DNA from 3 places in the Musicola paradisiaca NCPPB 2511 genome. Region 3 is predicted to be linked to each of the others. Evidence: predicted binding sites of a transcription regulator. Region 3 holds the regulator's gene; each other region holds the start of a gene.
What was found. Region 3 encodes sigma-54, which starts transcription at its own class of promoters, with help from an activator protein. Its sites were predicted from a motif close to GTTGGCACANNTTTCGCTNT; they were not measured.

Region 1 (9,696 bases), 900 kb from region 3:
GGGCTTTTTTTGCCTCACTTCTCTTTCATACTCCCGCTCCCGTCTCGGCGGCAGTTTCAGCATCGCGGCATTGCTGTAGAAGTGCTTCAGGTGTCCCGGCACTGCCCCCGGTGAGGACCATGGCAGCCCGATTAACAGCCGCATTATTTCTGCCACCGAACCACTGAAGCTCAGCTGATACGGCAGATAATCTCCTTTCAGGCTGAACGCCATTTTCACCATCTGATACCGCACCAGGTTGTATGTCAGTAGTCTCCCCCACAGCTCCTGTCTCACCATCTCCGGTAATTTACTTCTCAGCGTCCAACGGTTGCCGCACAGGAACTGCTTCGCCTCACGATACCCCAGTTCGATTTCCCACCGGTGTTTGTAGCGTTCTGCTATGTCTGCCGCCGGGTAACGCATCGCGTCCGTCATCGAGGTGACAACCTGACGTTCCACACCGTTAACCTTCCTGCTGATTAACCGGACAGTGAGCTCATCCGGCAGACCTTCCCACTGTTTTCTTGCCTGTGGCGAGGTTTTCAGCGTTATCAGTTCATCCTGCCTGCCCAGTCTGCGTATCACCTCATACTGCGTGCCCTTTTTCAGCGGCAACAACCAGTGGCGGTTCTCACCTGCCCTGTGCCAGTCATGTAGCAGGCCTGTTGACCAGAAGCCCCTGTCGAACAACGTCACGCTATTATCCGGTGCCTGCTTTGCCAGTCCTGCCGCCAGCCGCATCTCATTAACGTCATACCGGCCCATCACGCTGGCGCGCAGCAGGTGACTGCTCAGTTCCATCAGACACACCATGCGGACCTGCGGGAAGCCTTTTTCACCGTACTGATTTTCCGCTTTCGCGAAGGCAGCGGCATTTTCCGGTGTGTCGGGCGTTCGCCAGACCACGCCATCAACGGCGTTCAGCGTCAGCCCGTTCCAGAGCGGATGCCGGGCTCCCTCATGCCAGTGCTGTTGTGTCAGTTCGAACAGCACTCTAATGGCATCCTCACCCAGCGTTTTGCGGCGGGCAATGACGGAGCTGGGTGCGGTAAAAGGTCTGCCAGTCCGGTCAGCGATGTCCATCAGATTGACGATATGGGACACAGGCTTGTTGTTGAAAATAGCCATACCTATAACCAGCCAGACCATGGATTCGAGGGGAAGCTTACGCTTACGTAGCGTCACGGTATCCGTGAGGGTAAAGGCCTGCTGAATAAGGTCGGGGGAAAGGAGGTCGGCAAGACTCTGAACTTCATCGGGAGCGGTAAGATTGATAATGCCGAGGGCCTGTGAAAGTTCCATTAAAAAGGGTCCATGTGAAGACATGAACCCTTTTTACATCAGCCACCGGATCGGTCAACCGATCCTTAAACGATCGGCATTAACCCAACGGGTGTTTTTTTATTGTCATTATGCGCCGTTGCCGGCGCCATCCAGAAGAGGATTACTGGTTGTAAGCATTTTCGCCATGGCTGTTGACGTCCAGACCTTCGCGTTCCTGTTCTTCAGGTACACGCAGACCAACGGCGATATCAGCAATTTTGAAAGAGATGAAAGCTGCAACGCCGGACCACACAATGGCGACGATAACACTGAACAGCTGAACCCAGAATTGATGCGCCATCGTTACGCCATCGGCATAACCTATGCCGCCCAAAGAAGCGGAGGTAAAAATACCGGTCAGCAAGCAGCCGACGATACCGCATACACCGTGAACACCGAACACGTCGCAAGGATCGTCAACACGCAGCCATCTTTTCAGCACGGTGACACCCCATAGGCCGGCAAAACCACCCGCGAAACCGATAATCATGGCACCGCCAATCCCAACAGTACCCGCAGCCGGAGTAATGGCAACCAGCCCGGCAATACAACCGGAGCAAGCCCCCAGCAGAGAGGGTTTGCCACGAGCAACCCACTCGCCGATAACCCATGCCAGAATCGCAGCAGCAGTCGCAACTACCGTGGTCAAAAACGCCAGACCGGCAATATTGTTGGCCGCAGCGGCGGAACCGGCATTAAAGCCAAACCAACCGATGTACAGAATCGCAGTTCCCAAGAACACCATCGGCAAGTTATGCGGCTTGAACGCTTCTTTACCGAAACCGACACGTTTGCCCAGCAACAACGCACCAACCAAACCAGCAACAGCGGCGTTGATATGTACAACGGTACCACCCGCAAAGTCCAGAGCGCCATCAGCAGCCAGATAACCACCGCCCCAAACCATATGGGTCATCGGCAGATAGGACAGCGTGAACCACAATGTGGAGAAAATCAGTACCGCAGAGAAGCGGATGCGCTCACCCAAGGCACCAATAACCAGGCCAACGGTAATGCAGGCGAAAGAAGCCTGATAGGCAACATGGATAAACTGGTAGAAAGTACCGCTTAGGGAATTGATCGTGATGCCGTTCAGCATGAAGTTAGTCAGGCCGCCGAAGAACGGGCTGCCGGTACTGAAAGCCACGCTGTAACCGTAAATCACCCACAGAATACAGACCAACGCAAACGCTACAAAAATCTGAGTCAACATGGACAAAACGTTTTTGCCACGAATCAGACCACCGTAAAACAGCGCCAAGCCGGGAATTGTCATGAAAAGCACCAGAGCGGTACAAATCATCATAAACGCATTATCCGCTTTATCAACGACAGGTGCTGGCGTATCGGCCAACACCCATGCTGGCAGCATGGCAGCAGCACCAAGACCTAACGACAAAGAAAGTTTCTTCATTTTTTCACTCATCCCTATTTAAAGGCTAAATCAGGCAGTTTCTTATAATGCAGCTTCGTCGGTTTCACCGGTACGAATACGGATGACACGCTGCAATTCAGCAACGAAAATCTTGCCGTCGCCAATTTTTCCGGTATAAGCAGCTTTGCTAATCACATCGATAACTTCGTCCAGTTGATCGTCGGCAATAGCAATGTCGATCTTCACCTTGGGCAGAAAGTTAACGCTATACTCCGCGCCACGATACAATTCAGCATGACCTTTCTGGCGTCCAAACCCTTTCACCTCAGTGACGGTGAGCCCCTGGATGCCCACAGAAGATAACGCTTCACGCACATCTTCCAGCTTGAACGGTTTAATTACGACAGTAACCAGTTTCATTCTCATCCCCCTAACCATGTAAGTTCAGGCCTGCGCCCGTCACTCTCAAATATGTCGACGCGATCACTAAAGCAAATCATGTGCCATAAATGATTTATCTGGTCAAAACGAGAAAAAAGCGACGGTCTCAAGGGTGAGAAGATATAGACCGTATAAAGTATGGACAATGACGGGAAAAACAGGAGCGCGAAGCGCACAAAAAAAGTGCATCGCGCCTGCTTTCAGTGCACCACGATGAATGCAAGGGCACCAGGCTGCCAAGTTATGGTGCGAAGTGTTACGTTATGCCCGATTTCATGGTGCTTCAGGGCACCATGCCTGCTGTACGACAGAGATCTGCGCTCACTAACTGTTGTCCGGCCTGCTGCAGCTGATACATCTGGTAATAGCGGCCTTGCTGAGCCAGCAGTTGTTCATGTGAGCCGTGCTCTACCGTTCGGCCATGATGCAGCACCAGAATGCTGTCGGCCTCGACGATAGTGGAAAGACGATGCGCGATCACCACCAACGTAGTATGGTCACGCACCAGGCGCAGAGCACGTTGGATAGCCTGTTCAGTACCGGAATCAATATTCGCAGTCGCCTCATCCAGAATCAGAATCCTCGGCGTTTGCACCAAAACCCGGGCCAACGCCAACAATTGCTTCTGGCCAACCGACAGATTATTGCCTTGTTCGCCAATACGACTGTGAATTCCCTCAGGCATCGCTCTCACCAAATCGGCCAACTGCACCGCTTCCAATGCGTGCCAGACACCGTCTTCACTGATATCGCGCCCCAATGTCACATTGGCATACATCGAATCGGCCAGAACGACGGGATCCTGTTGAACCATCGCCACATCCTGACGCAGAACCTGATGGGAAAGCGAAGACAACGGCCGACCGTCAAGCTGGATATCACCACAGTCCGGCACGTAATACCCCATCAGCAAATTTGCCAACGTACTCTTGCCGCTGCCGGTATGGCCGACCAATGCAATGAAACCGCGATCAGGCACCTGCAAGCAAATATGACTCAGCACAGGTTTACCGGCGCGGTAGGAGAACGTGACATCGTTAATACCGATGCGCCCGCTAGCCAGCGCCCTGGCGTCTTCGCCGTACTGCTGACGCTCACCATCCATCAGCTCAAAGATCCGCTCGCCGGCGACTACCGCCTGTTGCAGGATCGACTGTTGCGTCGTCAGTTCGATAAGCGGCTCATTCAAACGGCCAAGGTAGTTGATAAACGCATACAACACGCCCACACCGACGGTACCGACAGGGCTAAAACCGAACAACATCAATAGCCCACAAAGTACCATGGCGGAAAACAAGCTAAGCAACGGACGGAGCAGAAAACCATCCAGACGCAGCGTCTGCATTCGCGCCTCGTAGTGCGACCAACTGGCCTGACTCAACACACGGCCGAACTTCCCCTGTTGGCGGAACTGCTGAATCACGCTCATGCCATTAATGGCCTCATTAAAACCATCATTAATATCAGCGAGATAACTGCGGACCTGGCGCACAATCGGCGTACTGTAGCGCTGATAGATCACCATCACGACCAGTACCGCAGGGAAAATTGCCATACATACCAGTGCCATACGCCAATCGAGGCTGAACATGGCTATCAGCATGGCGCCAATCAGCGCGGTGCTTCGCAACACACTGCCGACCACCATTACGTACAGGTCTCTGACAACTTCGGTATCGTTAGTGACTCGGGAAATCAACTGCCCTACGGGTTGCGTATCAAATACTCCCAACGGCTGCCGCAACGCCGCATCCATCACATCGGTACGCAATTGCTGCACAACACCAACCGCCACCCGATTAAACATCAGCGCCTGTACATAGTGCAGCAGCGCAGCCAGCGCCTGAAGCGCCACGTACCCTACCGCCAACCCGAGCGCCAGTTGAACAGGAAACTCGCCCCGAGCGATCACATGGTCGATAAAATAACTGACCAGCGCAGGCCCAGAGACCTCGGCCGCCGCCGCGAGCCACAGCAACAACACGCCCCCGCCAAGCGATTTACGCCACGGTATACCGTATGCCAACAACCGTTTCAGCGTGGGCCATAATGAACGGGAAGACGTCATGCTGTTTGTACCTCTTCTTCTACAGGCACATCATCCAGTGCAGCTTCCAGTTGCTGGTAACGATACATATCCCGATACCAGCCAGTCGATTGGGAAAGCTGTTGATGTGAACCACGCTGTGCCACATGGCCTTGCTGTAAAACCAGAATCTCATCGGCATCAGCCAACGCGGACAGACGGTGAGCGCTGATAATCAGCGTCCGTTTGTGCCCCCATTGGCGCAGATTACTCAATATCTGATGCTCGGTTCGCCCATCGACCGCCGATAACGCATCATCCAAAACCAGCACTTCCGCCTCCAGCAGCAACGCTCGGGCAATCGCTATACGTTGTTTTTGCCCGCCGGAAAGCATCACGCCGCGCTCCCCCACTTCCGTCTGATACCCCTGAGGCAAACGCAGAATGTCGTCATGCACATTGGCCAGGCGAGCCGCTTCCTCAATCTGCAACGACGTCGCCCCTGGACGACCCAGAGCGATGTTGTTCGCCACCGTATCTGAAAAAAGAAATGGCATTTGCCCTACGACGGCAAACCGGCTGCGCAGTACATCCAAACGGATGTCGGGCAACGGCAAGCGGTGGTATTCAATCTTCCCTTCCGCTACGTCAAAATGACGCAACAGCAGCGCCAGCAGGGTACTTTTCCCCGAGCCGGTGGGCCCACATAACCCCAAGGTTTTACCTGGTTCCAATGTAAAGCTGACGTCATTGAGCACCGACGGCAAGCTTTGCGGGTAATGAAATGAACGGATATCAGCCGTCAGCAGGCCGGCTGTTTCCGGTAGATCCCACACGCCATCCATCACGACCAACTCTTCGGACAACAGATGACGAATACGGCTATACGCAGCACTACCACGTTCAACGATGTTGAACATCCACGCCAACGCCAACATCGGCCAGATCATCAATCCCAGATACATCACAAAACTGGTTAATGCCCCCAAGGTCAGAGAACCGTGAATAACCATCCAACTGCCTCCGCCCACGGCCAGCAAATTGGACATAGCCACCGCAATGTAAATTGTCGGATCGAAACGGGCATCAACCTGCGCCACTCGCATGTTTTTGGCCCCGGCATCCGCCGCCACCTCGGCAAAACGGCGAGACTGATAGTCCTCCAGACCAAACGCCTTAATCATGCGGATACTGGTCAAACTCTCCTGCGCCTGATCATTCAGCGATGAGAACGCCGCCTGAGATAGCTTGAAACGCTGATGTAACTGCGAGCCGTAATGCTTGATCACCAACGCCATCAGCGGCATGGGGATCAGCGCCAGCAGCGTCAGTTGCCAACTGAGTTGGGTACACATCACCACCAACACCGCACAGCCCATCACCAACGAATCCACCAGCGTTAGCACCCCCTCACCGGCAGCAAACACAACGCGATCGACATCATTGGTGGCGCGGGCGATAAGGTCGCCAGTGCGATGACGCAGATAAAAAGCGGGGTGTTGTCGGCTAAGTTGTTGATAGAAGCCTTGCCGCAGCTCGACCGCAAGTTGATAGGCCGCGCCGAAAAGCCAGATACGCCAAAAATAACGCAGCAAATAAATCAGCGCCGCGATCGCCAGCATCACGCCTATCCAGCGCAATATCGTCGATGCCGACATATTGTCGCGGGTTACGCCATCCACGATAACGCCGACCAATTTCGGCGGCAGCAATTGCAGGATAGCGATCACCATCAACAGGATTACCGCCCCCAGATAACGCTTCCATTCGCGGCGAAAATACCATCCCAATTGAACAAAAAGTCTCACGCAATAGTCGTCCGATAGCTGAAGATCAAGGTTGTGGCGCAACAAGCGGCACATTATACATGAAGTACACAGCGGATAATTTTATACCTGCAGCGGTAACGCCGTCGTATGCTTGATGCGTTCCATGGCAAAGCTGGAGGTGACGTCCACCAACCCCGGAATGCCATTCACCAGCCGTTTGTAAAAATTGTCGTAACTCTTCATATCGGCGACCTGCACCTGCATCAGGTAATCGTATTCGCCAGCCATACGGTAAAATGTCAGCACTTCCGGCATCTCCGAAACGAAGCCGGAAAACTCACGATACCAGGTGCTGTTATGGTGCTGAGTTTTCAGCAACACGAACGCCGTTAATCCCAAACCCACTTTGTCACTATCCAGCAATGCCACGCGCGCGGTGATATAGCCCTCTTCTTCCAAGCGTTTTAGGCGCTTCCAACAAGGCGTCGACGTCAGGTTCACCGCTTCCGACAACGCCTGCAGCGACAGCGTACAATCCCGTTGCAGCAAAGAGAGCAACATTCGGTCAGTTTTATCTAACATAAAGCAACCTTATAGAAAAATTTTCTCTTATTACCCACAATGACGACTAAAAAAGCAATATTTTTTCCCAATACACAGAGTAGGCTAGCATCATAACAATACAGAGCAGGACACATCATCATGACCAACACCTGGGTAAAAAACGCCATCAGCGCCATAGAAGCTGATTTTCAGCGTTCAGCCGACACGCACCTGATCCGTTTTACGCTGCCGGCATACCCCGGCATCTACTTTTATCTTAAAGACGAAAGCACGCATCCCAGCGGCAGTCTGAAACACCGCCTGGCGCGCTCGCTGTTTCTTTACGGATTGTCCAATGGCTGGATTAAGGAAAATACCACCATTATTGAAGCGTCCTCCGGCAGTACCGCCGTCTCCGAGGCTTATTTCGCCCGTTTACTGGGCTTGCCGTTCATCGCGGTGATGCCGTCCTGCACGGCGAAAAGGAAAATCGAGCAAATCTCCTTCTATGGCGGCAAGTGCCACTTCGTGGAACATTCCGACCAGATCTATGCCGCTTCCGAACAGTTGGCCCGTGAATTAAATGGTCACTACATGGATCAATTCACCTACGCCGAACGCGCAACCGACTGGCGCGGCAATAACAACATTGCCGATAGCATTTACCGCCAGATGGAGCGCGAACCTTTCCCTATTCCTGATTATCTGGTGATGAGCGCCGGAACCGGCGGAACCTCCGCCACCTTAGGACGCTATATCCGCTATAAAGGGCTGGACACCCGTTTGCTGGTGGCAGACCCGGAGAACTCCGTGTTCTACGACTATTACCACCAGCGTGATCGCTCAATCATGGGCAAATGCAGCAGCCGTATCGAAGGAATCGGCCGCCCGCGCGTGGAACCCTCTTTTATCCCCGATGTTATCGATGAAATGGTAAAAGTGCCTGACGCCGCCAGCGTTGCTACCCTCTACTGGCTCGAACGCATTCTGGGGCGCAAGGCAGGCCCATCCACCGGAACCAACGTCTGGAGCATGTTGCAAGTGGCGAAGAGCATGGTTGCCGAGAACAGGCAAGGGGCCATCGTTACGCTGTTGTGCGACAGCGGCGATCGCTATCTCGACACCTATTACAATCACGGTTGGGTAAACGCGCACATCGGCGATATCTCCCCCTACTTTGCCCAACTTACCGCTCATACCACTCCACAGAATGCCAAAGAGCCGCAACCAGCCTGACGAGTATCCCTTCGCGCTGAAGCGTGAAGGGATTTCAGTTACCATATGCGTTAATGACGTTCTTTCCCGACCGCATCTCACACTTATTCACAAAAGGAGAATTGGAAATGTCATGCGCAGTTGTGGTTTTCAGTGGCGGACAGGACTCCACCACTTGTCTGATTCAGGCTTTACAACAATATGATGAAGTTCATTGCGTCACATTCGACTACGGGCAACGACACCGCGCGGAGATCGATGCGGCAGCTGAGCTGACACAACGTCTGGGGGCCCGTGCCCACAAAATTCTGAATGTCGAGCTACTTAATCAATTGGCAGTCAGCAGCCTTACCCGAGACAGTATCCCGGTTCCTGAATACGACGAAACAAGTGAAGGGCTGCCAAGCACCTTTGTGCCAGGCCGCAATATTCTTTTTCTGACATTGGCATCCATTTACGCTTACCAGGTCGGCGCAGAAAGTGTCATCACCGGTGTATGCGAAACCGATTTTTCCGGCTACCCGGATTGCCGCGACGAGTTTGTCAAAGCGCTCAATCAGGCGGTGTCGTTGGGGCTTGCCAGAGAGATACGTTTCGTCACGCCGCTGATGTGGCTTAACAAAGCAGAAACCTGGGCATTGGCGGATTACTATCATCAGTTAGACACGGTAAAACACCATACGTTGACCTGTTATAACGGCATCAAAGGAGAAGGGTGCGGTCAGTGTGCAGCCTGTCACCTACGCGCCCAAGGGCTTACCCAGTACCAGCAAAACAGAGCAGCCGTCATCGCCTCGCTGAAGAGTAAAACCGGTCTGAAATAACCTCGAAGGCCAGACCAGAGACGTCAGCTTCCGGTCTGGCTCCCGTTTCTTTACAGGTTCGGAGGCTTTCCCCATCGATGAGAAAAGCCCCGACGGAACATCACCCTGCGCATATTACAGCCTGATGCGCGACTGGTTGCGCTCCACCAACGCCGCGCCAATCCCCGGAACCTCCTGCAGTTGTTCTATCTGGGTAAA
Region 2 (9,696 bases), 1.4 Mb from region 3:
TCCATCAGGAGTTTCAGCGCCGGGGCCTGCCGCTGACGGTATTCGGCGTCGCCATGGCGCTGGCGCGCAATCCGGCGGTGACGGCGGCGATCCGTGAGGTGGACTACGATGTGGTCAGCCACGGCTGGCGCTGGATCCACTACCAGGAAATGGATGTGGAAACGGAGCGCCAGCATTTGCGCCGGGCGGTGGAGGTGCAGACCGCGCTGTTCGGCCGGCCGCCGTTAGGGTGGTATACCGGGCGCGACAGCCCGCATACCCGGCAGTTGGTGCTGGAGCACGGCGGCTTTCTGTACGACAGCGACTATTACGGCGACGACTTGCCGTTCTGGATGCCGGTGCAACTATCGGACGGCGCGTTGCGCCCGCACTTGATCATCCCCTATACCCTGGAAACCAACGATATGCGCTTCGCCGCGCCGCAGGGCTTCAACAGCGGCGATCAGTTCTTCACCTACCTGAAAGACAGTTTTGATGTGCTGTACGCCGAGGGCGAAAACGCGCCGAAAATGATGTCGGTGGGCATGCATTGCCGTTTGTTGGGGCGGCCGGGACGTTTCCGGGCGTTGCAGCGCTTCCTCGACTACATCCAGCAACACGATCGGGTGTGGGTGTGTCGTCGTCAGGAGATCGCCGAGCACTGGTATCGGGAACACCCGTATCGCGGCGCCTGATTTTCCCCTGCCCATGCGGCGCGTTGGCGTCGCCGATGACTGCCGGGCATATCACCCGGCGCGCCTTTCTTCGCACAATAGGGTGCGCCTTTCGTCCACAGTGCGGTGCGTCCTTCCTTGCTCAGTGCGGCATCGTGCCGGCTTCTCGCATTGCCCGTGCGGTCAACACCGTTGCTGAAAGTGCGACGCCGGTGTGTTCCCGTCAGACCATCAGGCTGACGTGAGCGGCGACGATGCGCCAGCCTTGTTCGGTGCGCAGCCAGGTCTGCATCTGGCGGCCGATCTTTTCCGTGCCCGCGCGGCGAAACTCGGTGCTGGCCACCGCCATGTCGCGGCCGTAGGTGGTGATCACCGTATTTTGCACTTGGCGATCCAGCCCGCTTGACGGCCGGGCGGCGCGGAATTCCCGGATCTGTTCGATGCCGTACAGGTTTTCCGATGCGCCGTAGCGCACAGTGCGCGCGTCGTGCCAAAACAGTTCGTCCAGCACCTCGATATCATTGCCGGTCAACGCTTGTTCGTAGCGATAAAAGGCGGCGGTAACGTCGTCCAAGACCTCGGGCAGGTTGATTTCAATACTCATCAGCGATTTTCCATCGGATTGAGGGGAGCAGGCGCCAATGCCTGCGCGATACCTTGTTGCTCCAGGCGCCAGGCGGCCTGTAGCGCCAGATCTTCGCGCCAGGGCGCGGCGATCAGCTGAACGCCGATCGGCAACCCGTGGGCGGCGGTGAGCGGCACCGTGACCACCGGCAGGCCGACAAACGAAATCGGCTGGGTCAGCATGCCCATGCTGGCGCGGATCGGCAGGTCGGCGCCGTTGATGCGCATGGTTTCCTGGCCGATCAGCGTGGCGCTGCAAGGGGTCGCCGGGGCGATCAGCAGATCGGTATCGGCGAACAGCGCCATCGCCTGACGACGGAAATGATCACGGAAGCGCTGGGCCTGTAGGTACCAGGCTGCCGGGATCATGGCGCCGGCCAGCAGGCGCTCGCGGGATAGCGGTTCAAACAGCTCCGGCGTGGCGCGCAGGGCGGGCAGATACAGATTGCCGCCTTCACTGGCGGAGAGCAAAAACGCGGCGGTGCGCGCCAGTCCGGCATCCGGCAAGTCGCAGTCGTCGTCCGCCGCCAGCGCGGTCGCCACCCGGCGTACCGCATCGGCGGCGTGTTCGTCGCACCCGTCGGCGAAATAGCCGCCCAGTACGCGGCAGCGCAGCGGCGTGTCGTCCGCTAATGCATCGACGGCGGCGATAGCCGGCTGTGCCACCTGAAAACGATCGGCAAGATCACGCCCTTGCAGGGCATCAAACACACAGGCCAGATCCTCGGTGGTGCGAGCCAGCGGGCCGATGTGATCCAGACTGCCGACAAACGGCTGCGTGCCGTGGCGCGACAGGCGGCCGAAGGTGGGTTTCAGGCCAAAGATGCCGCACAGCGACGCGGGCACGCGGATCGAGCCATTGGTGTCGCTGCCGAGTGAGAAGCTCACCAGCCCGGCGGCGACGGCGGCGGCGGAACCGCCGGACGAACCACCGGCGATGCGGCTGGGATCGTGCGGGTTGCGCGTCGGGCCGTAGTGGCTGTTTTCGGTGGTGAAGCCATAAGCATAAGCGTCCATGTTCAGCAGGCCGCTCAGCAACGCGCCCGAGCGGCGAAGTTGTTCCACGGCGAAGGCGTCCTGCGCGGCGGGCGGGTTCCGGCTATAGAGGCGCGCCCCCGCCAGTGTGGTTTCACCCGCCACATCGAACAGGTTTTTGACCGCATAGGGCACGGCGGCCAGCGGCGGCAGTTGTTGCCCCGTCCGTTGCTGTTCGTCGATGGCGGCGGCTTCCGCCAGCATCCGTTCATGGGTCAGACGGGTGTAGGCGTTAAGCAGCGGATTCAAGCGTTCGATCTGCGCCAGCGTATGCTGCGCGATGTCGACGGCGGACAGGTGCCCCTGCGCCACCTCGTTTTGCAGGGTGCGGATGGAGAGCTGAGTCAGGTTCATGGCCGGTACACTCCCGCCACTTCCTGCCGCGTTTCCAGCGGGTAGGCCATCAACGGTTGCGCCATCGTGGCGATACGGCTGAACTGCAACTGCAATTCCTGGCGGCGGACGTCATCCAGATCCAACCCCAGCAGGGTTTCCATTTGTTGCAGATAGGCGGCGAGCGCCGCGTTGTCGAGGGCCTGCGTATTCATGGCATAACTCCTTAACTCAAAAAATATGTTGGGGTTTACACGTCGTTCCTGGGTTCGCAAACAGTCAGAATCCGGCGGCGCTGCCGTTGCTGCGCGGATCCGCCGCGCCTTCCAGCATGCCGTTGGGGTGGCGCACGATGGCCCCGGCGTGGCCGACGGTTTCACTGAAACCGGAGAGCAGTTCCACATCGTGCCCCAGCCCGCGTAGCGCCTGCACCGTGGCCGGCTGGAAGCGATCTTCCAGTTTGAGCGTATCGGTGGCCTGGCCCCAGGTTCGCCCCAGCAGCCAGCGCGGTGCGGTGATCGCCTGTTGTAGCGGCATGCGCTGGATGACGTGGCGGGTAAACAGCGCCGCCTGCGTCTGGGGCTGGCCGTCGCCGCCCATCGAGCCGTAGACCAGCGTGCGTCCGTCGGATAGCCGCGCCGCCGCCGGGTTTAAGGTGTGGAACGGTTGTTTCCCCGGCGCCAGCGCCAGCAGGTGGTGCGGATCCAGGCTGAAAGAGGCGCCGCGGTTCTGCCACAGCACGCCGGTGCCCGGCAGGATCACGCCGCTGCCGAATTCGTGGTAGATGCTCTGGATGAAGGACACCGCCAACCCGTTGCGGTCGCAGGTGCCGAGCCACACGGTATCGCCGGGGCCTTTGCCTTCTCCCCAGGACGACGCACAGCGGGTATCGACGTTACCGGCCAGTTCATCAAGGTGCTGACTGCTCAGCAGATCCTGCATGTTCTGGTCGATCAAGCGCGGATCGGTGATGTAGCGATCGCGCAGCCGAAACGCCAGCTTGGTGGCTTCCACAAGGCGGTGGATGGTCTGGCTGTCGCTCAGATCTTCCATGCCCAGCCGATCGGTGATGCCGAGGATCGCCAGCGAGACCAGCCCCTGGGTCGGCGGCGCCAGATTGAACACCTCGCCCCGGCTGTGCGCGAGTGTGAGCGGTACGGTACGGCGGGCGCGGTGCGCCGCCAGATCATCGAGCGTGAGCGGCATGTCCAGCGCGGCCATCTGCCGGGCCATCCGCTCCGCCAGCGTGCCGCGGTAGAAACTGTCGAGCCCGTCGTCTGCCAGTTGCCGCAGCGTAGCGGCCAGGTCGGACTGGATAAAGCGGCTGCCGGTGCGGGGTATCTGCCCCTGCGGCATAAACACCCGGCTGAATTCGGCAAAATCGCACAGCTCGTCATGGCGGCTGGTGAGCGAATCTTCCTGCGACTGAGTGACCGGGATGCCGTCGGCGGCATAGCCGATGGCATCTTCCAATAACGTCGAGAGCGGCAGCGGGCGGTTTCCGCCCAGTTCGGCGGCGCAGGCCAGCGCCTCCTGCCAGCCACTGACAGTACCGGCGACGGTCAACGCCGCCTGCGCGCCGCGATGCGGAATGCGGGCGTGTCCGGCGTAGCGCTGGCGCGTAGCCAGCGAACCGGCGGCGCCGCTGGCGTCAATGGCGATGGGCTCGCCTTCCGGCGGCACGATCAACCAGAAGCCGTCGCCGCCGAGGCTGTTCATGTGCGGGTAAACGACGGCGATGGTCGCCGCCGCAGCCACCATCGCCTCAATGGCGTTACCCCCGGCGCGCAGAATGCGCTGGGCGCTGGCGCTGGCGAGGTGATGCGGGGTCACGGCCATGCCCGAGGGGGCGATGTTGCTCTGCATCATGTGAATGATTCTCCGTGTGGTCGGGATACCGGTAGGGTGTTCGGCTCGAAATGGTCGATGTTAAGCAAAAGCCGTTCCATCTTTTCCGCTTGCCGTCGGCCTGCCGGTATATGGTAAGGTGCTGCGGTGTTGATAGTATGAAACAAAAGTTGCAGAGGCAGGCATGAAACAGATCGATGAACGGCTACGCAGCCAGTACAGCGCGCTTTCTCCCCAGGAACAGCGGGTGGCGGAGTTTATCTTCGATCATCTGGATGACTTGATTAGCTACAACAGCGCCGAGCTGGCGCGGTTGAGCGGGGTATCCAAGGCCACGGTCAGCCGCCTGTTCCGCCGTCTGGGATACCCCAGTTACCGGGAAATGCGCGATGAGCTGCGCACCCTGCGCCAAAGCGGAATGCCGTTGACGGACAACCGTGATGCGGTGCAGGGCAACACGCTGTTGGCGCGTCATTACAAGCAGGAAATGGCCAACCTGACCCAGTGGGTCAACCAGATCGATCCGCAACAGTTCGGCGCGCTGATCGCCGCGCTGCAACAGGCGCGGCGCGTGTGTATTCTCGGGCTGCGCAACAGTTATCCGGTGGCGTTGCATCTGCGCCAGCAGTTGCTGCAGATTCGGCCGCAGGTGGCGCTGCTGGCCCAGCCGGGGCAGACGCTGTCGGAAGAGTTGGCGGATCTGGATGCGCAGGATGTGGTGGTGGCGGTGGCGTTTCGCCGTCGTCCGCGGCTGATGCATCCACTGTTGCAGCAATTGCAGCAACGTCAGGTACCGGTATTGCTGCTGTGCGAGCCGCAGGCGCACCTATTGCCGCCGCTGGCGAACTGGACGCTGAGCGCGCCGTTGGACAGCGTTTCCGCCTTTGACAGCTATGCCGCCGCCATGAGTCTGGTCAATTTGATCAGCAATGCATTGCTGCACCAGATGCTGGCGGAGGGGCGGCTGCGCATTCACCAGATCGCCGATCTGTATCAGCAACTGGAAGAGTTGGAACAGCGGTAATGGGGCACCGGACTGGTGCCTTTGCACTATCTTGGTTCAATTCATTCTCGTGGCTGTGCCCTCCCGATGTGCGTTTTCGCGGTGGCTTTTTGACTTTTTCGTCGTGAATTCTGCGTGCTACAACGGCGGGTTTTGCGTGTTAATTCCCCTCTCTCTTGCTTCCTTTACGTTTTTATAGCTGGCACATATCTTGCTTTTATTTCTGGAACATTGGTTTCAGTAATTGCATGTAAGAATCTTTAGTTTCAATCTATCGTAACCGGGGGCAACGCAATGAATTTCAAAAAAGGTCTTTTGGCAATGGCGGGTGCGGCACTGTTGATCATGCAGGCGGGAAGCGCCATGGCGGATCAATTGCAGGATATTCAGCAGCGCGGCGTGCTGCGTGTCGCGGTGCCGCAGGATTTTCCGCCGTTTGGTTCGGTGGGAACCGATCTACAACCGCAAGGGTATGACATCGACGTGGCGCGTTATCTGGCGGGCGAGATGAAACTAAAGTTGCAGCTGGTGCCAGTGACCAGCGCCAACCGCGTGCCTTACCTGCAAACCGACAAGGTGGATCTGGTGATCTCCAGCCTGGGTAAAAATGCCGAGCGCGAGAAAGTGATTGATTTCAGCCGCGCCTATGCGCCGTTCTTCCTTGGTGTCTTCGGGCCGAAAGAGGGAGATGTGTCGTCGCCGGATGCGTTGCAGGGTAAAACCGTCGGTGTGACCCGCGGCGCGGTGGAAGACATGGTGTTGACCGACATCGCGCCGAAGACGGCCGACGTCAAGCGCTATGAAGACAACAACACCACGCTGTCCGCCTATCTGTCCGGCCAGGTGCAGTATATCGCCACCGGCAACCTGGTGGTGGCGGCCATCGCGGAAAAGAACCCGACCAAAGCGCCAGTGGCGAAGTTCATGCTCAAGGATTCCCCCTGCTTTATCGGCCTGAAGAAGGATGAACCGGCGCTGAAGGCCAAAGTGAATGCGCTGATTGAGAAAGCCATCAAGGACAACACGCTGAACGGCCTGTCCGAAAAATGGCTGAAGGCGCCGCTGCCGGCCAATCTGGGATCGTAAGGACAAGCTATGACATACCAGCTTCATTTCGCGGCATTGTGGCCGTACTGGCCGGAATTACTCGCCGGGCTATGGGTCACGATTGAGCTGACCGTCATGGCGACCCTCGGCGGCGTGGCCATCGGCGTGTTGGGCGCCGCGCTACGCAGCGGCAGGCCGACGCTGATAAGCCGCCTGTGGGGCTGGTATGTCGAGCTGATCCGCAATACGCCGTTTGTGGTGCAGCTATTTTTCATCGTATTCGGCCTGCCGGGGCTGGGGCTGAAGCTCAATGCCGGTCAGGCTGCGCTGCTGGCGATGTTGGTCAACCTGGGAGCTTACAGCACGGAGATTATCCGCGCCGGTATCCAGGTGACGCCGAAAGGCCAGTGGGAGGCGGCGCGGGTGCTGGGGCTGACCAAAACCCAGACCTTTCTGCGGGTGATCCTGCCGCCGGCGTTGCAACGGATTTATCCGGCATTGGTCAGCCAGTGCATCATCGTGATGCTCGGTTCTTCCGTGGTGTCACAGGTGTCGTTTGAAGAACTGACCTTCGCCGCCAACCTGATTCAGTCCCGAACCTTCCTCAGTTTTGAGGTGTATCTGGTGACTACGCTGTTTTATCTGGCGCTGTCGATGCTGATGCGCCAGCTGCTGCTGCTGGCCGGGCGACGTTTGCTGGGAGTACCGCGCCAATGATGACGTTTACCGACTGGGATATCGTGCGCAACCTGCTGCTGGCGGGGCGCTGGACGCTGCTGTTGTCGCTGGCAGCCTTTTTTGGCGGCGGTCTGGTCACGCTGCCCTTGTTGCTGCTGCGTCTGACCAAACGCCCGTGGCCGCTGCGCCTGACCCGGCTGTACGCCGATGTGTTTCAGGGCACGCCGCTGCTGATGCAGCTGTTTTTGGCGTTCTTCGGCCTGGGGTTGTTCGGCATCGACGTCAGCCCCTGGACGGCGGCGGCGCTGGCGCTGACGCTGTTCACCAGTGCGTTTCTGGTGGATATCTGGCACGGCAGCGTGCTGGCGCTGCCGAAAGGGCAGTGGGAAGCCTGTCGTTGCCTCGGGCTGACCTTCACCCAGACGCTGACCCGGGTGGTTGCCCCGCAGGCGATGCGTATCGCCATCGCGCCGACGGTGGGGTTTTCAGTGCAAGTGATCAAGGGCACCGCACTGGCTTCGATCATCGGCTTCGTCGAGCTGACCAAGGCCGGCACCATGCTCAACAACGTGACCTTCCAGCCGTTCAAGGTGTTCGGGCTGGTGGCGCTGGGCTATTTCCTGCTGTGTTACCCGCTCTCTTACTACAGCCGTTATCTGGAGAAGAAATTCAATGCCGCTCATCACCATTAATCAGGTCCATAAGTATTACGGCCAAAACCACGTACTGAAAGGCGTGGATCTGGATATCGATGTGGGCGAGGTGGTGTCTATCATCGGCCGCAGCGGTTCCGGCAAAAGTACGCTGCTGCGCTGCATCAACGGGCTGGAAGGCTATCAGGACGGCAGTATCAAACTGGGCGGGATGACTATTACCGACCGCGAGTCGCAAGCGCGCGAAATCAGCCGATCCGTCGGCATGATCTTTCAGAATTTCAACCTGTTTCCCCATATGACGGCGCTGGAGAACGTGATGCTGGCGCCACGGTTGGTGTTGGGCAAAAGCGATGCCGAGTGCCGGGCGCTGGGGGCGCAGATGCTGAACAAGGTCGGGCTGGGGGAGCGGATGGAGTATTACCCGTCCAGCCTGTCCGGCGGCCAGCAACAGCGGGTGGCGATCGCCCGTGCGTTGGCGATGAACCCGAAGGTGCTGCTGTGCGATGAGATCACTTCGGCGTTGGATCCGGAACTGGTGGGCGAGGTGCTCAAAGTGCTGGAACAACTGGCAGCGGAGGGGATGACGCTGATTCTGGTCACGCACGAAATGAATTTCGCCCGCGAGGTGGGCGACCGGGTGGTGTTTATGCATCAGGGGACGGTGTGGGAACAGGGGCCGGGCGATGCACTGTTCGCCAGCCCGCACACACCGGAACTGAAGCAGTTTATCGCCTCGGTAAGACTGTGAGGATGAGGACGTCTGACCCGGCGCGCCGGTAAGCGCAGCGATCGCGTGTTGTCGCCGGACGGTAGGCACAACTTGCCGGTTATATCGGGATCGGCATTGGGCTATCCCTGTTCTCATTGAACATTCCCCAACGTCGTTGGGAATCTATTTCAGGAGTGAATTTCATGCATAACGAACTGCTGGCGCAAATCAATCCGCCGCACCGCCTGTTGATGGGGCCGGGCCCGATCAACGCCGATCCGCGCGTACTGCGCGCCATGTCCAGCCAATTGATCGGCCAGTACGATCCGGCGATGACCGGCTACATGAATCAGGTGATGGCGCTGTATCGCCAGTTGTTCCGTACCGACAACCGTTGGACCCTGCTGGTGGACGGCACGTCGCGCGCCGGGATCGAGGCGATTCTGGTATCGGCGATCCGCCCTGGCGATCGGGTGTTGGTGCCGGTGTTCGGCCGCTTCGGCCATCTGTTGTGCGAGATTGCCCGCCGTTGCCGCGCCGATGTGCACACCATCGAAGCGCCGTGGGGCGAGGTGTTCACGCCGGATCAGATCGAAGACGCCATTAAGCGGGTGAAGCCGCGCCTGCTGCTCACCGTGCAGGGCGATACCTCGACCACCATGCTGCAACCGCTGGCGGAGCTGGGGGATATCTGTCGTCGTCATGACGTCCTTTTTTACACCGACGCCACCGCGTCGTTCGGCGGCAACCCGCTGGAAACCGACGCCTGGGGGCTGGATGCGGTGTCCGCCGGGTTGCAGAAATGCCTGGGCGGGCCGTCCGGCAGTTCGCCGGTCACGCTCAGCCCGCGCATGGAGGCGGTGATTCGCCAGCGTAAATGCGTGGAGCAGGGCATCCGTACCGCCGACCATCAGGACGGCGACGACGAAATGATTTATTCCAACTATTTCGACCTCGGCATGGTGATGGATTATTGGGGGCCGGAGCGCCTCAATCACCATACCGAGGCCACCAGCATGCTGTTCGCTGCCCGGGAATGCGCCCGCGTTATTCTGGAAGAGGGGCTGGATGCCAGTATTGCCCGTCACCGGCTGCACGGCGATGCGTTGC
Region 3 (9,696 bases):
TTGCAGAACAGCGCAAAGCGCTGGAGCAGGCGGTGGCTCAGGCACTGGAGCTGGCCAGCGCCGGTTCCGATGCGGCGGAAGTCGCTGTGACGAGAACAACGGGCATTAGCGTCAGTTCCCGCTATGGGGAAGTTGAAAACGTCGAATTCAACAGTGATGGTGCGCTGGGTATCACCGTTTACTATCAGCAGCGTAAAGGCAGTGCGTCTTCCACGGATATCAGCCCGGACGCTATTGCTCGTACCGTGCGGGCGGCGCTGGATATCGCCCGTTATACCTCGGAAGATCCGTTTGCCGGCCCGGCGGATAAAGAACTGCTGGCTTTTGACGCGCCGGATTTGGATCTGTTCCACCCGGCGGAGCTGGATGCCGACAGAGGCATTGAACTGGCGGCCCGGGCTGAACAGGCGGCGTTGAAAGCGGATAAGCGCATCACCAATACCGAAGGCGGTAGTTTCAACAGCCACTATGGCATCAAGGTGTTCGGCAACAGTCATGGCATGCTGCAAAGCTACTGTTCCAGCCGCCATTCTATGTCCGCCAGCGTGATTGCGGAGCAGGATGGCGACATGGAGCGCGATTACGCCTATACGATTGGCCGGGCAATCGGCGATCTCGAATCGCCGGAATGGGTGGGCGAAGAGTGCGCGCGCCGCACGCTGGCTCGTCTGGCGCCGCGCAAGCTGGCTACGATGGAGGCGCCGGTCATGTTTGCCGCCGAAGTGGCGACCGGATTGTTCGGCCATCTGGTCGGCGCCATCAGCGGCAGCAGCGTATACCGCAAATCCACCTTTCTGCTGGATAGCTTGGGACAGCAGATTTTGCCGGAATGGCTGACAATTCAGGAGCTGCCGCATTTGCGTAAAGGGTTGGCCTCCACGCCGTTCGACAGCGAAGGGGTACGTACCGAGACGCGCGACATCGTGCGGGACGGCGTATTGCAGACCTGGTTGTTGACCAGCTATGCCGGGCGGAAGCTGGGTATGAAGAGCACCGGTCACGCGGGCGGCATTCACAACTGGCGGATCGCCGGGCGTGGGCTGAATGTCGACGGCATGTTGAAAGAGATGGGTACCGGATTGCTGGTGACTGGACTGATGGGGCAGGGCGTCAGCATGGTGACTGGCGATTATTCGCGCGGTGCGGCGGGGTTCTGGGTGGAAAACGGTGAAATCCAGTATCCGGTTAGTGAGATCACGATTGCCGGCAATCTCAAGGATATGCTGCATAATATCGCGACTATCGGCGATGACATCGAGACGCGCAGTAATATTCAGTGTGGATCGGTATTGCTGCCATCGATGAAGATTGCCGGGGTTTAAGGGCATTTTTACCGACATTGACTGCCCGAATATTCCGGGCAGTCGTTTAGCGCATGTCGTTGTTATCAGCGGTGGTACTCACCCGCCGCTTCCGGCTGGTACAGCAGTTCCATGACCTCAATCCGGGTTTCTTCACCGTTCGGCAACGGCCAGTTGATGGTCTTGCCGACGTGCATCCCCAACAAGGCGGCTCCCAGCGGCGCCATCACGGAAATCTGCTCGCTGCTATCCTTCAGTGTTGCCGGGTAAACCAGCGTGCGGATGTGTTCTTCACACGTCAACAAATCCCGGAATCGTACCCGGCTGTTCATGGTGACCACATCGGGCGGTATCTCAACCGGTGCGACGATGTGCGCCCGATCCAGCTCCGCATTCAGTGCCTGCGCAACGTCGGTACCGGCAAAAGCGGATTGTTCCAGTAGCGCATCCAGGCGCTCGGCATCCAGCTCGTTAATCGTCAGGTGTGGTTTATCCATGTTTATCTCCAGCGGTTTGTGACAAATAGCAATCCCCCCGCAACGAATGGCGGGGGGATGTAAAAAACAGTGATGAGCGGATGCTAGGTGCTGGTCGCAGAAAAAGGAAGAGATCTCGATCACGAATAGCCACAACGGCTGCTTATATCGGGTGACGGTAGCTTAATCTTCGTCAAACCCTGCCTCAAACAGCTGAATGACGGCCGCTAATGCTTGTTCTTCGTCTGGGCCGGTGGCTTCCACTTCAATGTAACGCCCTTTAGCGGAGTCCAGCATTAACATGGCGATGACGCTGCTGGCGTCGGCTTCGGTACCGCTTTCGTTACGCAACAGCACTTCGGCATCAAAACTTTGCACCAGTTCGAACAGTTTCATGGCCGGCCTGGCGTGCATGCCCAGGCGGTTTTTGACTTCAACGGTTTGCCTGACGGTCATGATTTGCGTTTTTCCAGCGTGCGATGGCGGGATTGCACATTCTTGCCGCGGGAGCGGAAATAATCCGCCAATTGTTCGGCAATGTAGACGGAACGGTGTTTGCCGCCGGTACAACCAATTGCCACCGTGAGATAGCTGCGGTTATTGGTTTCCAGCATCGGCAGCCAGAGTTCGAGATAACTGCGGGTTTGATAGATGAAGTTATGCACCTCGGTGTGGCGATCCAGAAATGCAGCGACCGGCTTGTCCAGCCCGGTCATGGGGCGCAGTTTAGGATCCCAATGCGGGTTGGGCAGGAAGCGCACGTCAAATACATAGTCCGCATCAATGGGAATGCCGTGCTTGTAGCCAAAGGACTCGAACACCATGGTCAGTTCACGTTCGCGCTTGCCCAACAGCCGCGTCCGTAGCATTTCCGCCAGCTCATGCACTGACATTTCCGAGGTGTCGATAATCAGATCGGCGCGTGAACGCAGCGGCTCCAGCAGATCATTTTCTTCATCAATGGCGCTTTCCAGCGACAGGTTTTTGCTGGAAAGCGGGTGGAGCCGGCGCGTGTCGCTGTAACGGCGGATTAATGTGTTGCGATCGGCGTCGAGGAACAACAACTGCGGGGAAAAGCTCTGGGGCAATCTGGTCAGCGCCTGTTCCAGAACTTCTGGCGTTTCCGGCATATTGCGGACATCGATACTGACCGCTGCGGAAATGTTGCGCTCCGCCAGCGTACACGCCAGCTCCGGCAGCAGCACCACCGGCAAGTTGTCCACACAGTAGAATCCCATGTCTTCCAGCGCACGTAGAGCCACGGATTTTCCCGAACCTGAACGACCACTGACAATCATCAGCACCATCTGACGACTCCCCCGGGCAGCGGGATGGTGAATGTCCACCGCCACAGTTAGCACATGTATTTGTTATCCGGCTCTGCCGGTTCCGAGTGGGCGTCCGCCGGTCGCAGGGACGTCCGAGATAATTGCTACCCGAATCCGAACACATCAGGTGTGATCGGCGAGATCCTGGTCGGTCATGATGTGGTACAGCTCATCATCGTTCTGCACAGCGCGTAGCCGACGGCATACAGATTTGTCCGCCAGCCGCTTGGCAACGAGGGACAAGGTATGTAAATGGGTTTTACATTGTTCAGCAGGAACCAGCAAGGCAAAAAGCAGATCGACGGGCTGATTGTCGATGGCGTCAAACGCCACTGGATGTTCCAGCTGAATGAAGACGCCTACTGCCCCCAGTGTGTTTTCGTCTTCCAGTTTTCCATGTGGAATGGCGATACCGTTACCAATACCGGTACTGCCCATGCGTTCCCGCGTCAGGATGGATTCAAAGATCATTTGCGGCGGCAGATTGAGCTGCCTGGCAGCCAGTTCACTGATGATTTCCAGGGCGCGCTTTTTGCTCTGGCAGTGAACGGCGCTACGGGTACACTCTTTGCGGAGTACGGCGCTGAGTTGAATAACGGGCTCGTTGTTCATATTGCTTTCACTTAATGACACTTTTGCCTCCGGTTATCGGCCCGCCGTGCGGCAGGCCCGGCCGTCCCTACGCCTGAAGGTGGCAGAATCAGTGTTGTTTCAGTTTATCCTTATGCTTGTTCAACTGCCTTGCCAGCTTATCGATCAACAGATCGATGGAGGCATACATATCCTCCGCTTCTGAGGTGGCATGCAGCTCGCCGCCGTTCACATGGATGGTGGCGTCGGCAATATGCTGGATTTTCTCCACTTTCAACACCACATACACCTGATTAATTCGATCAAAGTATTGCTCAAGTTTGGCGAATTTCGATGTGACGAACTCGCGCATGGAGTCAGTAATTTCGACATGGTGTCCGGTAATGTTCAGCTGCATATCGTCTTCCTTCTCAGTATGGGTCAAACCAGCTGTTTACGTTGATTCGACGGCGGGATGGATAAAGACTCGCGATATTTTGCTACAGTGCGCCGCGCCACGATAATGCCCTGTTCGGAGAGTAGGGTGGTCAGCTTGCTGTCGCTCAGAGGTTTTGCAGGGTTTTCCGCTGCAATCAGTTTCTTGACCAGCGCACGGATGGCGGTGGATGACGCTTCGCCGCCGCTGTCGGTGTTGACGTGGCTGGAGAAAAAATACTTCAATTCGAAAATGCCCCGCGGGCTATGTAGAAATTTTTGGGTTGTCACGCGGGAGATGGTGGACTCGTGCATATCCACGGCCTGAGCGATATCCGCCAGTACCATGGGTTTCATGAATTCCTCGCCATGTTCAAAAAACGCCTGCTGCTGTTCTACGATGCAGCGGGTGACTTTCAGCAACGTGTCGTTGCGGCTTTCCAAGCTTTTGATCAGCCAGCGGGCTTCCTGCAAATGGCTGCGGATGAACTGACCGTCACTGTCGTTACGGGCGTTGTTGCCGAGTGCGGCGTACTGCTGGTTGATCTGTAGTCTGGGCACGCTGTCGGTATTCAGCTCCACCGCCCAATGACCTTGGATCTTGCGAACCAGGACATCCGGGATCACGTATTCCGATTCGCCGGTATTGATGGACTGGCCGGGGCGCGGGTCGAGCGATTGGATCAGCGCCAACGCTTCTTTCAGCGTTTCTTCCTTCATTCGACTGGAACGGATCAGCATCCGGAAATCATGGTTGGCCAGCAGATCCAGATATTCGCTGACGATCATTCTGGCTTCGGCCAGCCGCGGCGTGGTTTTTTCATCAAACTGGGATAACTGTACCAGCAGGCATTCGCGCAGGTCGCGGGCGCCGACGCCGACGGGATCGAAGCGCTGCACTCGTTTCAGTACGGCCTCCACCTCTTCCAGCGTGAGGCTGTCGTCGCCGATGCTGTCGCGGATATCCTCCAGCGAAACCGTCAGATAGCCGGTATTGTCGACTGCATCGACGATTGAGGTTGCAATGGCGGCATCGGTATCGGAGAACGGCGTCAGTTCCACCTGCCACATCAGATAATCCTGCAACGTCTGAGTGGTTTCGCCCTGATAGACCGGCAGCTCTTCGTCGCGATAATCGGTACTGGTGCCGGACGGTGTGCCTGCGGTATAGATTTCATCCCAGGCGGCGTCGAGCGGCAGCTCGTCCGGCATTTCCTTCTGCTCCAGCGCTTCGCGGGTGTCCAGCGTTTCGTGGTCGCTACTTTCCTGCGTTTCTACTTCTTCATGGTTGTCAGCCTGTTCCAGCAATGGGTTGCTTTCCAGCGCCTGTTGGATTTCCTGCTGGAGTTCAAGTGTGGACAATTGCAGTAGACGGATCGCCTGCTGTAATTGCGGTGTCATAGCCAGTTGCTGACTAAGCCTGAGTTGCAAACCTTGCTTCATAACTCGCGCTAACTTCCTTTATTAATTATAAATAAAAACAATGTTTTATCAGAGTCGGAAGCCTTCACCCAGATAGACCCGTTTCACTTGTTCATTCGCCAGTATATCTATTGGTGAGCCATGGGCAATAAGCTGGCCCTGGCTGACGATATAGGCACGTTCACAGACATCCAGCGTCTCGCGAACATTATGGTCGGTAATCAGCACGCCTAGCCCGCTGTCGCGCAGATGCTCGATGATTTTTTTGATATCGATGACCGAAATGGGATCTACGCCGGCAAAGGGTTCGTCCAGCAAAATGAATTTCGGGTTGGCCGCCAGCGCTCGGGCGATTTCTACTCGGCGCCGTTCACCGCCGGACAGTGATTGTCCCAGATTATCGCGCAGGTGAGTAATATGAAACTCGTCCATAAGCTCGTTGGCGCGATCCTGCTGTTGCTCCCGGGTCAGATCCTTGCGGATTTGCAGAACGGCCATCAGGTTGTCGTAGACGCTTAATCGCCGGAAAATCGACGCTTCCTGCGGCAGATAGCCGATGCCGCGGCGAGCGCGGTCGTGCAGCGGCAGCAGACTGATGTCTTCATCGTCGATGACGATGCGGCCTTCGTCACGCGGCACGATCCCCACGACCATGTAAAACGTAGTGGTTTTGCCCGCGCCGTTAGGGCCCAGCAGTCCGACGATCTCGCCTGAATTCACATTCAGGCTGACGTTTTCCACCACTTTGCGGCCCTTGTACGCTTTGGCCAGATTCTCTGCAATTAATGTTGCCATGGGTTACTTGCGTCACTCACTGTTGTTTGGCGGGTTTGGTCTGACTGGCGCCGGGTTTGCTCTGACTTGCGGCAGGCTTAACGCCATTCGGATTGGCCTGGGTACCCTTGTCCTGCAATTGCGACGGCACCAGAACGGTAGTTACCCGTTTACCCTTGTCGCTGAAGGCTTCCATCTGTTGTTGTTGAACCAGGTAGGTAATGCGATCGCCTTTGACATTACTGTCAAGCTGTTCCAGATAAGCGTTGCCGGTAAGAATGACGAGCTGCTTGTCCAGTTCATAGCGCATTTTCTGCGCGTGTCCTTTTACCGGTTTACCGTTGTCCTGCATCTGATAAAAGGTCGCCGGGTTGCCGTAACCTTCAATGATTTCATGGCCCTGCTGGCCGTTCGGACGTGTGACCACGACTTTGTCGGCCTGAACCTTGATGGAACCCTGGGTCACGATCACGTTGCCGGTGAATGTGACCACGTTGCTCTGCATATCCAGCGCCTGCTGATCGGAATCGATATGGATGGGCTGATCGGTATCGCCGGTCAGCGCCAATGCCGGAAGGCTGACGGCGAACAGGGCGCTGGCGACCAGGATGCTGTGCAACACATTATTGTTTAGGTTGGATTTCATAATAAGATTTTACCTTGTCGATCAATTCAGCGGTTTTGCTGCGCAGATTACCACGCATTTTCAGCCCGTTAGAGGTAAAGTTAGTGCCGTACAGGGTGACTTCATCATCCGACGAGACATCCTGTGTGATCAGGTTGACCTGGGCGTTGTCTGTCTTGATACGTTCCAGTTGTGAATCAGTGGTGAGGCTGTTGACCTCCACATGACCGTAAAGATAGAGCATCCGGTCTTTTGTCAGCGTGGCGCGATCGGAACGCACCGACCAGGTCGCCACCCCGAGTTCGTTGAACATGGTCGCCACCGGCAAGGTAAAGCGGCTGCTTTGGTCGGCGTTGTAATGTTCCGCACTCTCCGCCACCAGCTTGTAGCTCAGTTTTCCGGTTGGGTCATATACCACGGTAATGTTTTTCTGCATGGTATAAGCAGGGTCATTGCTGGGTACTTCCGCCGGGCCGGTGCTGGCCTGTCTGTCGGTCAGATTTAACCCGATCAGCACCAGTGCGATCAATGCCAGCAACAGCGTCAGCCAGCGTTTTACATTACTCATATCGACAGCCCTTTGGCGAAATCAAGCTTATCCTGCGCCTGTAGGATAAGGTCGCACATTTCTCTTACCGCGCCGCGGCCACCGGCGATGCGCGTGACATAATCAGCCCGTGGCTGCAACAGCGGGTGAGCGTCGGCAACCGCTACGCTTAGACCCACTTCGGCCATGACCGGCCAGTCGATCAGGTCATCGCCGATATAGGCGACCTGGCTGGCCTGGATCGACAGTTTATCCAACAGTTCGCGGAAGGCCAAAAGCTTATCGGATTGTCCTTGATAAAGATGGGTGATACCCAGCGTTTGGCAGCGATCGATCAGCAACTGAGACGAACGGCCGGTGATAATCGCGACGTCGATACCCGAAGTTAGCAGGCAACGGATGCCATAGCCGTCGCGGACATTGAACGCTTTCAGTTCTTCGCCCTGATTACCCATGTAGATAAGTCCATCGGACAGTACGCCATCTACATCGCAAATCAGCAGACGTACATCGCGCGCGCGGTTCATGACCTGCGTCTCCACAGGGCCGTAGCAGGTGTCGGTTTGCGGCCGAATTTCACTCATTCACTCATTCCTTGGCTCAAGTCGTACAGATCTGGGGAGTCACACCACGCCAGCGCGCAACATATCATGCATATGGATGATGCCAAGCAGACGATCGTCGTCCGCCACCATCAACGAGGTAATGTGGCGGGACTGCATCAGATTCAGCGCATCGACCGCCAGTGTATGCGGCGTCACCCGGATACCGCCGCGCGTCATCACGTCGGTGATGCGGGCGTTGTTCAGATTGATATTCATATCGAATACCCGGCGCAGGTCGCCGTCGGTAAAAATCCCTTCGATTTTCCGGTCTGCGTTGCAAATCGCCGTCATGCCCAGATTTTTGCGCGTGATTTCCAACAGTGCGTCGCGCAGGGAAGCATGGCTGTCCACGCAAGGAATTTCTTCGCCGGAGTGCATGATGTCTTCCACCCGTAACAGCAATTTGCGGCCAAGCGCGCCGCCGGGATGGGATAATGCGAAATCTTCGGCGGTAAAGCCGCGTGCCTGCAATAACGCCACCGCCAGCGCATCGCCCATTACCAGCGCGGCGGTGGTGCTGGATGTCGGCGCCAGCCCCAATGGGCAGGCTTCCTGAGCGACGTGAACGCAAAGGTGGATATCCGCAGTTTTCGCCATCGTGCTGTCTGGGTTGCCGGTCATGCAAATCAGACAAACCTGCAGACGTTTAAGCACAGGGATCAGCGCCAGAATCTCGTGCGATTCACCCGAGTTGGATATGGCGATGACGACGTCCTGCGCGGCAATCATGCCCAGATCGCCGTGGCTGGCTTCCCCAGGGTGGACGAAAAACGATGGCGTACCGGTACTGGCGAACGTCGCCGCCATTTTGCAGCCGATATGGCCTGATTTGCCCATCCCCATGACCACGACCTTGCCGCGACAGTGGAACATTTTTTCGCAGGCCAGGGCGAAGTTACCGTCGATATACTGATCCAGCTGCGCCAGACTATCGCGCTCGATGGACAGAACCTGACGGCCTGCCGTCTGGAAATCAAAGCCGGGTTGTAACTTGAAATGTGACATCAAAAATATCCTGCATTGCCGGTGTTCTGGCTATGGAAACAAGAACAGCACCGAAAGGTACGCAATGAATGCACACACTAACAATGTGCCCGCGCCCTGACCGATGCACCGTTTCTGGCGGAGACAGAGTGCCGTCAGAAGCGCACTGACGCCGAGCATGACCCAGTAATCGCGCTGAAAAGCGAGCGGGTTCAGTGCGCCTGGCGAGAGCAGTGCCGGGACGCCCAGCACGATGACGATATTGAATATATTGGAACCGATCAGATTGCCCAATGCGATATCGTCTTCCTTTTTCAATGTGCCGACAATCGCAGTGGCCAGTTCCGGCAGGCTGGTGCCGACCGCCAATACGGTCAGACCGATGGTAAGTTCACTGATATTAAAGTAATTGGCGATGACGGTAGCGTTATCGATCACGATTCGGGCGGACATCGGCATGATGATCAGCCCGAGAATCAGCCACAGCAGCGCAACCGTATAGTTGTTGTCCTGCGGCAGTTCCGCCATCTGCTCCCGTGTCAGGCTGTCTTCGCCCTGCTTTGCTGCGCGGGTCGCCATGTTCAGCATCAGCAGGATGCAACCTCCGGCGGCAATCAGCAGGATGAGGC

Region 1: glnK (P-II family nitrogen regulator) is a predicted target of sigma-54. The motif match lies at 3,169-3,188, and genes of this name have one in related genera.
Region 2: DPA2511_RS04635 (gamma-glutamyltransferase family protein) is a predicted target of sigma-54. The motif match lies at 4,576-4,595, and genes of this name have one in related genera.

The regions. Positions count from the first base shown of each region.
Region 1 is NZ_CM001857.1:3,312,533-3,322,228, forward strand. Features, by position in the region: gene DPA2511_RS14720 (IS4 family transposase) at 1-1,284, opposite strand, end outside; gene amtB (ammonium transporter AmtB) at 1,427-2,719, opposite strand; gene glnK (P-II family nitrogen regulator) at 2,762-3,100, opposite strand; gene DPA2511_RS14735 (SmdB family multidrug efflux ABC transporter permease/ATP-binding protein) at 3,405-5,189, opposite strand; gene DPA2511_RS14740 (SmdA family multidrug ABC transporter permease/ATP-binding protein) at 5,186-6,955, opposite strand; gene DPA2511_RS14745 (Lrp/AsnC family transcriptional regulator) at 7,037-7,498, opposite strand; gene DPA2511_RS14750 (PLP-dependent cysteine synthase family protein) at 7,619-8,695, shown strand; gene queC (7-cyano-7-deazaguanine synthase QueC) at 8,803-9,498, shown strand; gene DPA2511_RS14760 (ComEA family DNA-binding protein) at 9,613-9,696, opposite strand, start outside.
Region 2 is NZ_CM001857.1:1,015,302-1,024,997, forward strand. Features, by position in the region: gene puuE (allantoinase PuuE) at 1-674, shown strand, start outside; gene hpxZ (oxalurate catabolism protein HpxZ) at 877-1,257, opposite strand; gene DPA2511_RS04625 (AtzE family amidohydrolase) at 1,257-2,666, opposite strand; gene hpxX (oxalurate catabolism protein HpxX) at 2,663-2,860, opposite strand; gene DPA2511_RS04635 (gamma-glutamyltransferase family protein) at 2,925-4,514, opposite strand; gene DPA2511_RS04640 (MurR/RpiR family transcriptional regulator) at 4,678-5,517, shown strand; gene DPA2511_RS04645 (transporter substrate-binding domain-containing protein) at 5,791-6,582, shown strand; gene DPA2511_RS04650 (amino acid ABC transporter permease) at 6,592-7,260, shown strand; gene DPA2511_RS04655 (amino acid ABC transporter permease) at 7,260-7,913, shown strand; gene DPA2511_RS04660 (amino acid ABC transporter ATP-binding protein) at 7,894-8,625, shown strand; gene DPA2511_RS04665 (pyridoxal-phosphate-dependent aminotransferase family protein) at 8,790-9,696, shown strand, end outside.
Region 3 is NZ_CM001857.1:4,208,974-4,218,669, reverse strand. Features, by position in the region: gene pmbA (metalloprotease PmbA) at 1-1,322, shown strand, start outside; gene rnk (nucleoside diphosphate kinase regulator) at 1,388-1,798, opposite strand; gene npr (PTS phosphocarrier protein NPr) at 1,961-2,233, opposite strand; gene rapZ (RNase adapter RapZ) at 2,230-3,084, opposite strand; gene ptsN (PTS IIA-like nitrogen regulatory protein PtsN) at 3,229-3,717, opposite strand; gene hpf (ribosome hibernation promoting factor) at 3,806-4,093, opposite strand; gene rpoN (RNA polymerase factor sigma-54) at 4,117-5,553, opposite strand; gene lptB (LPS export ABC transporter ATP-binding protein) at 5,602-6,327, opposite strand; gene lptA (lipopolysaccharide ABC transporter substrate-binding protein LptA) at 6,344-6,952, opposite strand; gene lptC (LPS export ABC transporter periplasmic protein LptC) at 6,930-7,499, opposite strand; gene kdsC (3-deoxy-manno-octulosonate-8-phosphatase KdsC) at 7,496-8,062, opposite strand; gene kdsD (arabinose-5-phosphate isomerase KdsD) at 8,102-9,088, opposite strand; gene DPA2511_RS18760 (calcium/sodium antiporter) at 9,119-9,696, opposite strand, start outside.